2 regions of the Acidovorax sp. FG48 genome follow, and region 2 is predicted to be linked to the other one. Evidence: predicted binding sites of a transcription regulator. Region 2 holds the regulator's gene; the other holds the start of a gene.
The links. Region 2 encodes sigma-54, which starts transcription at its own class of promoters, with help from an activator protein. Its sites were predicted from a motif close to TGGCANGNAANCTGCTTT; they were not measured.

Region 1 (5,435 bases), on a different contig from region 2:
CTTGGGAATGGCGGCGGTGTTGATGGCCACAAAGGGGCCGTCCGCCACGGGCGAGTGCTTGTGCAGCGCGCGCGCCACCAGTTCCTTGCCCGAACCCGATTCGCCGGTGATGAGCACCGTGACCTGGCTTTGCGACAGTCGCCCGATGGCGCGGAACACGTCCTGCATGGCGGGCGCCTGGCCCAGCATTTCGGGGGTCGCGGTCTGGCGCTCTTCGGTGACTTCTTCGCGCTGGCTTTCTTCGACCGCGCGGCGGATCAGCTCTACCGCCTTGGGCAGGTCAAAGGGCTTGGGCAGGTATTCGAACGCGCCGCGCTGAAAGGCCGATACCGCGCTGTCGAGGTCGGAGTACGCCGTCATGATGATGACGGGCAGGCCGGGCTGCAGCTCGCGCACCTTCTCCAGCAGTTGCAGGCCCGAGCCTCCGGGCATGCGGATGTCGCTCACCAAGACCTGGGGGCCCTGGCGGGCGGGGTCGCCCGCAGTGACATCGGCCAGTGCGTCCAGCACTTCGCGCGGGTGGGTGAAGCTGCGCGTGGGCAGGTTCTCGCGGGCCAGCGCCTTTTCCAGGACGAAGCGGATCGAGGGGTCGTCATCTACTATCCAGATCGGCTTCATATGTTTTTCTTACCTTCCCTGTGGTTGCGTGTCAGGGACCGTCGTGCGCTGTCAAGGCAAGGGGATCAGGATTCGGAAGTCGGTGCGACCCGGTACGCTGTCGCATTCGATCAACCCGTGGTGTCGCTGCACGAAGGTTTGCGCCAACGTCAGCCCCAGCCCTGATCCGCCGTCCCGACCCGACACCAAGGGGTAAAAAATCCGCTCCTTGATGGCATCGGGTACGCCCGGTCCGTTGTCGATGACATGCAATTCCAGTGCCAGCCGATAGCGTTGCCGGCCGAACGTGACCTGGCGGGCCACACGTGTGCGCAGCGTGATCACGGCATCGCCCTTGGCGATACGCTCTGACAGCGCCTGGGCCGCGTTCTGCACGATGTTCAGCACCGCCTGAATGAGCTGCGCACGGTCCCCGCGAAACTCGGGGATGGAGGTGTCGTAGTCGCGCTGAACCTTGAGGCCTTGCGGGTATTCGACCAGCACGAGCGAGCGCACGCGCTCGCACACCTCGTGGATGTTCACGTCGCCCACCAGATGCGGATGGCGGTGGGGAGCTAGCAACCGGTCCACCAGGCTTTGCAGGCGGTCGGCCTCGTGGATGATGACCTGGGTGTATTCGGTGAGCTCGCGGTTATCGAGTTCCATCTCCAGCAGTTGCGCCGCGCCCCGAATGCCGCCCAGCGGGTTCTTGATCTCGTGGGCCAGGTTGCGGATCAGCTCCTTGTTGGCCTGGGCCTGGTCGCGCAGGCGCTCTTCGCGGTCCTGGCGGGCCTGCTGCTCCAGCGGCCACAGCTCCACCAGGATTTCGCCCACCTGCTCGGCATCGGCCACATTGACATGCACGGGCACCGGGTCCTGGTGCAGGCGTTTCAGGCTGGCCTCGTAGCGCAGCGCGGCAAAGTCTTTGCCCCGGGCGCCCGCCAGGGCGGTCTGCAGCAATGCGGGGTCGGTGAAGAAGGTGGAAAAGTCCGCCCCTTCCAGGGTGCGGCGCGAGAGGCCCAGCGTGTTTTCCAGGGCGGCGTTGGCAAACTGCACGGCACCATCATCCGCACGCAGCACCGCCACCAGGGTGGACATCAGGTCCAGGGAATGAAAACGCCCGGTGTCAGTGCCGGGCAGGTCGGGAAAGGAAGGGGCACTCACGCGCTGTCGCCGTTGTCAGTTGGTGGGCGCAGCGGGCGCGGGCAGGCGGGCAATCTCGCGCTTGATCCCTGCGATGTCGCTCTCGCTGCGGGCGAGGCTGGCCTTGAGTTCGGCCGTGCGCTCGGTATAGCGCTGGGGGTTGCGCAGATCCAGCGCATTGCGCTCGGGCGCACCGTTGTTGTATTCCTTGAGCAACTCGGCATGGCGCGTTTCCGCCTTGCGCAGCTCGGACTCCAGAATGGCGCGGGCATCCGAGTCACGGGACTTTTGCTCGTTGTTGCTCACGCGCGGAGCGTTGGCGGGCGAGGTCGCAGACGACGGAGCTGCTGCCCCACCGCCACCGGCGGCAGGGGCTGCGGCAGACGCCGGGCGGGTGCCCTGCACCACGGTGACATTGCCGCCTTCGACCAGCTTGCAGCCACGCTCCTTGGCCTGCTGCGCGTTGTTGGTGTATTCGTTGCCGCAACGATAGATGCGGTCTTGCGCCTGGACTGCGGGAACGGCGGCGGCGATGAGAAGCAGGGTGATGAGCGTTTTTTTCATTCGGTTTCCTCGCACGGACATGCAGGGGTCGGGGGAGTATCCCCCAATCACCTCACATCTCCAATCCAACAAAGACAGACCCTTGCAGGGCTGTGTATACGGATGCAACACCGGACGCCTTGGTTCCACCACGTGCACTCAGCGCGTCCGCCCGCTTCGCCCGCCCATGAAAAAAGGCGGCTTACGCCGCCTTTTTGAGCCATGGTCTGCAAGCAGACGATTACAGCGAGTAGTACATGTCGTACTCGACAGGGTGCACGGCCATGCGGAAGCGGGTCACTTCGTTCATCTTCAGATCGATGTAGGCGTCGATCATGCTGTCGGTGAACACGCCACCCTTGGTCAGGAACGCGCGGTCCTTGTCCAGGTGCTCCAGGGCTTGGTCCAGGCTGTGGCACACGGTGGGCACCAGCTTGTCTTCTTCGGGAGGCAGGTGGTACAGGTCCTTCGTGGCGGCTTCGCCCGGATGGATCTTGTTTTCCACGCCGTCCAGACCGGCCATCAGCAGTGCAGCGAAGCCCAGGTAAGGGTTCATCAGTGGATCGGGGAAGCGGGCTTCCACGCGACGGCCCTTGGGGTTGGCCACATAAGGAATGCGGATCGAGGCAGAACGGTTCTTGGCCGAGTAGGCCAGCTTCACCGGGGCTTCGAAGTGAGGCACCAGGCGCTTGTAGCTATTGGTGCCGGGGTTGGTGATGGCGTTCAGGGCACGGGCGTGCTTGATGATGCCGCCGATGTAGTACAGCGCGAAGTCCGACAGACCGGCATAGCCGTCGCCAGCGAACAGGTTCTTGCCGTCCTTCCACACGGACTGGTGCACGTGCATGCCGGAGCCATTGTCGCCGTGGTAAGGCTTGGGCATGAACGTGGCGGTCTTGCCGTAGGCGTTGGCCACGTTGTGGATCACGTACTTTTGCAGGATGGTCCAGTCTGCGCGCTCGACCAGCGTGCTGAACTTGGTGCCGATTTCGTTCTGGCCAGCGCCCGCCACTTCGTGGTGGAACACTTCGACCGGGATGCCCAGGGATTCAAGGATCAGGGACATCTCGGCGCGCATGTCTTGCGTGCTGTCAACGGGAGGCACGGGGAAGTAGCCGCCCTTGACGGTGGGACGGTGGCCGCGGTTGCCGCCTTCGAGCTTGGCGCCAGTGTTCCAGGGGGCTTCGTACTCTTCGATTTCGTAGAAGGTGTTGTTGGGCTCGGTGCTCCAGCGCACGCCGTCGAAGATGAAGAATTCTGGCTCAGGACCGAAGTAGGCGGTGTCGCCCAGACCGGAGGCCTTCAGGTAGGCTTCAGCGCGCTTGGCGATGGAGCGCGGGTCACGGTCATAGGCCTTGCCGTCGGCGGGCTCGATCACGTCGCAGGTCAGGATCAGCGTCGTTTCTTCGAAGAAAGGATCGATGTTGGCCGTGCTCGGGTCGGGGATCAGCTGCATGTCGGAGGCTTCGATGCCCTTCCAACCGGCAATCGACGAGCCGTCAAAGGCGTGGCCCGAAGTGAACTTGTCTTCGTCGAAGTGAGAGACGGGCACCGTGGTGTGCTGTTGTTTGCCACGGGTATCGGTAAAACGGAAGTCAACGAACTTGACTTCGTTCTCCTTCACCATCTTCATCACGTCTGCAACGGTCTTGGCCATCAGGTTCTCCTGGATAAAGCGCTTGTTGAAAAAAGAGTTTGCTGAAACAAAAGCAGTTTGCGTGCCAGCCGAGTGCAGCACCGCACTATGAAGGAGCGCTACTAGCGGCAGGTCGGCGTGGCATACGCCCAAAAGCACCAATACGGTGCAATTCATCTATCCAATCTGGACCTCAGAGGTTACGCACCAATTCAGGGCCACAATTTGCACCAAATTCGTGCAACCCTGTTTTTAGTGCCTCCCATGCGGCGGGCACGGAAGACGCAGGCCCTTTGACACCCAGTTCGATATGCCGCCCGTATTGTGGATGATCTACGCTGGGCAAACTGAACACCCGCACATCAGGGTGTGATTTTTCAATCTGCTCCATGAGGGGCGTCAACGAGGCCTCCATCGCACCAAAGACCACCACCGACTGCTCGGTCTGCGGCGCGCGGTTGAAATGGGCTGCGTAATGGTGCTCCAGCACCCACTCGATCATGGGCCAGGCCATCACAGGAAACCCTGGAACGAAGTGCACAGATCCACCGCCAGGCCCGTCGCAGCTGAAGCCGGGGATCTTGTTGTAAGGGTTGGGGATGATGCGCGCGCCCACCGGGAACATGCCCATGTTGAGGCGGTGCACGTTGTCGGAGCGATCAGGCTCGTAGGGCACGCCCTGCTCTCGCGCCACATCCTGCATGCGTTCGCGGATCAGCGCCTCGGCCTCTGGGTGCAGTGCCAGATCCTGGCCCAGGGCTCGTCCAGCGCACTGCCGCGTGTGGTCGTCAGGCGTTGCACCAATGCCGCCACACGAGAACACCACATCGGCCGACGCAAACGCCCGCTGCAAAGTGGCCGTGATCCGGTCCGGGTTGTCGCCCACATAGTCGGCGTAGGCCAGGGACAGGCCGCGTGCCGACAACAGTTCGATCACCTTGGGCATGTGCTTGTCGGCCCGTTTGCCTGACAGGATCTCGTCGCCCACGATGATGAGGCCGAAGGTAGGTGTCATGGTGCGTTGTCTCCAGAGGGCGAAATGGCAGGGGGTGGTAGCGCGGCCGCAGTAGGGGCCGCAGTTCCCAGCGCTGGCGTGTCCGCAGGGCGTGGGGTCAATGCAGACGAGGCCGACGAAGGGGCGGGCTCGGCCATGGGCATATTCGACCCCCGCTCGGCCCGCAAGCGTTGCAAGGCGGCCAGGCCATAGTGCGTGAACCACAGCGAGGAAAACGCGAACACCAGGGTGTAGATCCAGATCGCCAGTGGCACCAGCACAAAAAACGCGGCGGCAAACACCACACCCGATGCCCACACGATGCTGGGCGCCGCCCCCAGGTAACCCGTGACGATGCCAATACCCAGCAGGCTGCTGCGATGGCGCCGGAAGATCTCCTGGCGCTCCTCCTTGCTGGCGTGGTCCGCCAGTGCGTCAAACACCATCACCCGGTAGGTCAGCCATCCCCAGATCAAGGGCGGCAAAACGAGGACCAGCGGCGGAACCAGCCACAGCGGAACC
Region 2 (5,435 bases):
CCGCTTCTGCCCTGACGCTGCCAGTGGCCAACCCTGCCATGGCGCAAGCCCGCCAGTTCAAGGAGGGCAAGGACTTCAAGCGGCTGGACAAGCCCGTCGCCCCAGACGCCCCCGCTGGCAAGGTCGATGTGATCGAGTTCTTCTGGTACAGCTGCCCCCACTGCAACGCCTTCGAGCCCACGCTGGACGCCTGGGTCAAGGCCGCGCCCAAGGACCTCTCCATCCGCCGTGTGCCCGTGGCATTCAACGCCAGCTTCGTGCCCCAGCAAAAGCTGTTCTATACGCTTGAAGGCATGGGCAAGCTCGAAGCCCTGCACGCCAAGGTCTTCCGTGCCATCCACGTGGAAAAGGCCAAGCTCGCCAAGGACGACGAAATCCTGGCCTGGGTGACCCAGCAGGGCGTGGATGCGGCCAAGTTCAAGGAGGTCTACGGCTCCTTCAGCGTGGCCAACCAGGTGCGTCGCGCCTCGCAGCTGCAAGATTCGTACGGTGTTGAGGGCGTGCCTTCCATGGGTGTGGCGGGCAAGTACTACACCGACGGCACGATGGCCGGCAGCATGCAGACCGTGTTGCAGGTGGTCGAATACCTGGCGGCCACGGCACGCAAAGCCTGACGATCTGCCGACCCTGTCGGCAAGTTGTCCGAAAGGCCCGCGGATGCGGGCTTTTTTTCGGGGTGGGTACCATCGGATGGCTACAATCATTGCAAGATTCGTGCCCTATGACCCACCGCCTACTCCCCTTCCTTGTGCTCGCAGCCCTGACCGGCCTTGCGGGCATGGCACATGCCGAAAAGGCAGACCGTGCCAAGCCCATGAACATCGAGGCCGACGCCTTGCGGCACGATGAACTCAAGCAGACCAGCGTGTTCTCGGGCCGCGTGGTGATGACCAAGGGCACCATCGTGCTGCGCGGCGCGCGGCTGGATGTGCGCCAGGACGCTGACGGCTACCAGTACGGCGTGGTCACGGCCGAGGCAGGCAAACGAGCGTTCTTCCGCCAGAAGCGCGACACCGTGGCGGGGGCGCCGGACGAGTTCATCGAAGGCGAAAGCGAAGTCATCGAATACGACGGCAAGGCCGACAACGTGCGCTTCATCACCCGCGCCGAACTGCGCCGCTACCGTGGGTCGGTGCTGAACGATGAGATCACCGGCGCCGTGATCGTCTACAACAACCTCACCGACGTGTTCACCGTCGATGGCCAGAAGGCGCCTGCGTCTTCGGCTGCGGTCGGCGACACCCCTGCGCCCGGTGGCCGTGTGCGTGCCGTGCTGGCACCCAAGGACCCGCCGCCTGGCGCAGCAGCCCCCGCCAAGGCGCCCGAGTCGCCCGCACCGGCGCTGCGCCCCAGCAACACCCTTGGCGGTGGCGCCAAGTGAGCGGGCCCGTGGTGAGTACTGGTCCCGAGACCCCGGCGACCCCTGCGAACAGCCGTCTGGGGCCTGATTCGCAGTCGGGCAGCCGCCTGGAGGTGCAGCACCTGGCCAAGTCCTATGGCAGCCGCAAGGTCGTCAAGGACGTGTCCCTGGAGGTGCAAAAAGGCGAAGTCGTGGGTTTGCTGGGCCCCAATGGCGCGGGCAAGACCACTTCGTTCTACATGATCGTGGGCTTGGTACGCAGCGATGCGGGTGACATCCGTATCGACGGCCAGTCCGTGGCCCACATGCCCATCCATCGCCGGTCGCGCCTGGGGCTGTCGTACCTGCCGCAAGAAGCCTCCATCTTCCGCAAGCTCACCGTCGAAGAAAACGTGCGCGCCGTGCTGGAACTGCAGCGCGCCGATGACGGCCAGCCGCTGTCGCGCGATGCCATCGAAGAGCGCCTGACGGCCCTGCTGCAAGAGCTGCGCGTGGACCACCTGAGGGCTTCACCTGCCCTGGCGCTGTCGGGCGGCGAGCGCCGCCGCGTCGAGATTGCCCGTGCCTTGGCCACCCAGCCGCGTTTCATCCTGCTGGACGAGCCCTTTGCGGGCATCGACCCCATCGCAGTGATCGAGATCCAGCGCATCATTGGCTTCCTCAAGGCACGCGGTATTGGTGTGCTCATCACCGACCACAACGTGCGCGAGACGCTGGGCATCTGCGACCACGCCTTCATCATCAGCGACGGCCGCGTGCTGGCGCAGGGCACGCCCTCCGAGATCGTGGACAACGCAGAAGTGCGACGGGTGTACCTGGGCGAACACTTCCGCATGTGATGAAGCCTGGACTGTCGCTGCGCGTCTCGCAGCATCTCGCATTGACCCCCCAGCTCCAGCAGTCCATCCGGCTGCTGCAGTTGTCCACGCTCGAACTGTCGCAGGAAGTCGAGCAGATGCTCGACGAAAACCCGTTCCTCGAACGCAATGCCGACGAAGCCCCGCGCGAGGAATTTGGCCTGGAAGCCGCCGACACGCCGGCACAGGCCGACGACTACAGCGCCGATGATGCTATGTTTTCAGGAGCTTCCAGCGTAAGCAGCACCAGCACTGAAAGCCAAAACGATGCTGAAATCTCCGGTGGGGGCTCGGACGAACCCGACTGGAGCGGCGACGGCACCGTCGAGATGGCGCCCAACGATGCCGAGTGGGGCGGCGACGCCCCGGCACGCACCCGCAACGACGCGGAAGGCGACGAGGCCGATGCCACCGAGCTGGCCCGCTCGCACGAATCGCTGACGGCCTTTTTGCACCGCCAGGCGCTGTCGCTGCGCCTGTCCGAAGTGGACACGGCCGCGCTGCGTTTCCTCATCGAATCGCTGAACGACGACGGCTACCTCGAAGAGCCGCTGGAAGAACTCGCCATCAGCCTCGCCGGGCCCGACGACCTGGAACAGATCGAAGAGCTGGTGCACCGCTTCACGGTGGCCCAGCGCCTGCTGCAAAGCCTGGAACCTGTGGGCGTGGGCGCGCGCAATCTGTCCGAATGCCTGACGCTGCAGCTCGCGGCGTTGGCGGCCGACGAAGACAGCGACGCCGACCCCGAGACCGTGCAGACCGCTCTGCGCATCTGCCAGCAGCCGCTGGAGATGCTGGCCCGCCGCGACATCCGCCGCCTGACGCAGCTGTGCAGCGAAGGTGGCGTGGCTGGAGAAGAGCGCACCCGCGCTGCCATGGCACTCATCGCCCGCCTGGAACCGCGCCCCGGCCGCAAGTTTGCCGACGTGGAGCGCAACATCATCGTGCCCGACGTCATCGTGCGCAAAGCCGGTCGCGCCAATGGCAGTGGCCAGCAGAACTTCATCGTGCAGCTCAACCCCGACGTGATGCCCCGCCTGCGCGTGCACGACATCTACGCAGGCGCCCTGCGCGGCCACAAGGGCGGCGAAGGCCACCAGGGCATGCAGCAGCGCTTGCAGGAGGCGCGCTGGTTCATCAAGAACATCCAGCAGCGCTTTGACACCATCCTGCGCGTCTCGCGCGCCATCGTTGAGCGGCAAAAGAACTTTTTCACCCACGGCGAACTGGCCATGCGCCCGCTGGTGCTGCGCGACATTGCCGACGAACTGGGCCTGCACGAGTCCACCATCAGCCGCGTCACCACCGCCAAGTACATGGCCACGCCGATTGGCACCTACGAGCTGAAGTACTTCTTTGGCTCCGGCCTGGGCACCGAAACGGGCGGCAACGCCTCCAGTACGGCGGTGCGCGCGTTGATCAAGCAGTTCGTGTCGGCGGAGAACCCGGCCAAGCCGCTGTCCGACAGCCAGATTGCCGAGATGCTCAAGGAGCAGGGCATCGAATGCGCACGCCGCACGGTGGCCAAGTACCGCGAGGCGCTCAAGATCGCGCCAGCGAATCTGCGCAAGGCTTTGTAGACGCGCGGCAGGTGGCGCTCTGCCCGCCAGCGCCGCCGTAGTCTTTTCTGTTGTTTCCGCATTACCCACCGCAGCCCACCATGGCCCGCATCGTCTTTGACCTTCCCCCGCACTTCGGCTTTGCCACCGAACTGCAGATCTACATCAGCCACGTGAACCAGGGCGGGCACCTGGACAACGCGCAACTGCTCAGCCTGGTGTCTGAGGCGCGCGTGCGCTTTTTCCAGTCGCTGGGATACCCGGAGGCCGATGTGGGCGGCCTGTCCATCGTGGTGGGCGACATCGTGGCGCAGTACAAGTCCGAAGGCTTCCACGGCGAAACCATGCGCGTGGAGATGGCGCCTGCGGACTTCAACCGCTACGGCTTCGACCTGGTGTTCTGCATGACCGAAAAAGCCTCGGGCCGCGAAGTAGCGCGCGGCAAGATCGGCATCGTTTTCATCGGCAAGGCCAGCCGCAAGGTCGCCCCTATCCCCGACTCCATCCGCCAGCTGCTGCTGGCCCGCGCGGGGGCGCCCGGTTCCCCCGCCGTGCCCGAGCGCGTATCCTCCCCATCGACATGAACCAACTCCAACTTTTCCTCCCTTGCGCCGCGGGCGTCGAGGGCTTTCTGGCCGACGAGGTGCATGGCATCACAGGCCTCACGGGGCAAGACCTGCTGGTGGGGCGGGGCGGCGTGCTGCTGCGCGCCTCGTGGCGCCAGGCCATGCAGCTCAACCTGCACAGCCGCCTGGCCCAGCGCGTGCTGGTGCAGCTGGCGCACCGTCCTTACCGTTCTGAAAACGACCTCTACAACATGGCCAGCGATGTGGCTTGGGAGATCTGGTTCACCACGCGCCAGACCTTCAAGGTCGAAGTGACGGCCCAGCACAGCCCGCTGCAGAGCCTGAACTTCGCAGGCCTCAAGGTGAAAGATGCCGTGGCCGACCGCTTCCGCCACAAGAGCGGCGTGCGCCCCGATGTGAACACCCAGTGGCCCGACGTGCGCATCCACCTGCACCTGACCACCGACGAAGCCACGATCTACATCGACACCTCGGGCGAGCCGTTGTTCAAGCGCGGCTGGCGCGAGGACAAGGGCGACGCGCCGCTCAAGGAAACCCTGGCTGCCGCCATGATCGCCGCCAGCGGGTGGGACCCGCACGGCGACAACCCCCAGCCCCTGTACGACCCTTGCTGCGGCAGCGGCACCATCGTGGTCGAGGCCGCGCAGATCGCCTGCCGCATCCCCGCAGGCATGCTGCGGCGCTTTGCGTTTGAAAAGCTGCTGCCGTTCCAGGCACATGTCTGGGGTGCTATCAAAAACGAAGCTGAAGGCGCAATATGTACTAGCGCTGTACCCATATTTGGCAGTGATGTGGCCTTCCGTATGGTTGATTTTGCGCAGCGCAACGCCGAGCGCGCGGGCGTGGCCCAGGCCGTGCAGCTGCGCGGGGGCGACGCCCTTCAGCGCATGCCGCCCTGCGACCAGCCCGGCGTGATGCTGCTCAATCCACCCTATGGCGAGCGCATTGCTGCAGCCGGTACCGCCGGCCGCAACGCCAGCGAGCGCGCCGCCGACCGCGCCCAGGGCCTGGCTGTGGGCCGCGAAGAGGCGCAGACCGAAGACGGCGGCGAGTTCTTCAGCCAGCTGGCCAC

Region 1: glnA (type I glutamate--ammonia ligase) is a predicted target of sigma-54. The motif match lies at 3,990-4,007, and genes of this name have one in related genera.

Annotation. Positions count from the first base shown of each region.
Region 1 is NZ_JBMDJH010000035.1:4,555-9,989, reverse strand. Features, by position in the region: gene ntrC (nitrogen regulation protein NR(I)) at 1-618, opposite strand, end outside; gene glnL (nitrogen regulation protein NR(II)) at 670-1,695, opposite strand; gene ACODSU_RS24715 (hypothetical protein) at 1,777-2,304, opposite strand; gene glnA (type I glutamate--ammonia ligase) at 2,525-3,940, opposite strand; gene ACODSU_RS24705 (competence/damage-inducible protein A) at 4,113-4,934, opposite strand; gene ACODSU_RS24700 (EI24 domain-containing protein) at 4,931-5,435, opposite strand, start outside.
Region 2 is NZ_JBMDJH010000016.1:19,108-24,542, forward strand. Features, by position in the region: gene ACODSU_RS19050 (thiol:disulfide interchange protein DsbA/DsbL) at 1-614, shown strand, start outside; gene lptA (lipopolysaccharide transport periplasmic protein LptA) at 722-1,381, shown strand; gene lptB (LPS export ABC transporter ATP-binding protein) at 1,438-2,199, shown strand; gene ACODSU_RS19065 (RNA polymerase factor sigma-54) at 2,199-3,797, shown strand; gene ACODSU_RS19070 (acyl-CoA thioesterase) at 3,878-4,360, shown strand; gene ACODSU_RS19075 (THUMP domain-containing class I SAM-dependent RNA methyltransferase) at 4,357-5,435, shown strand, end outside.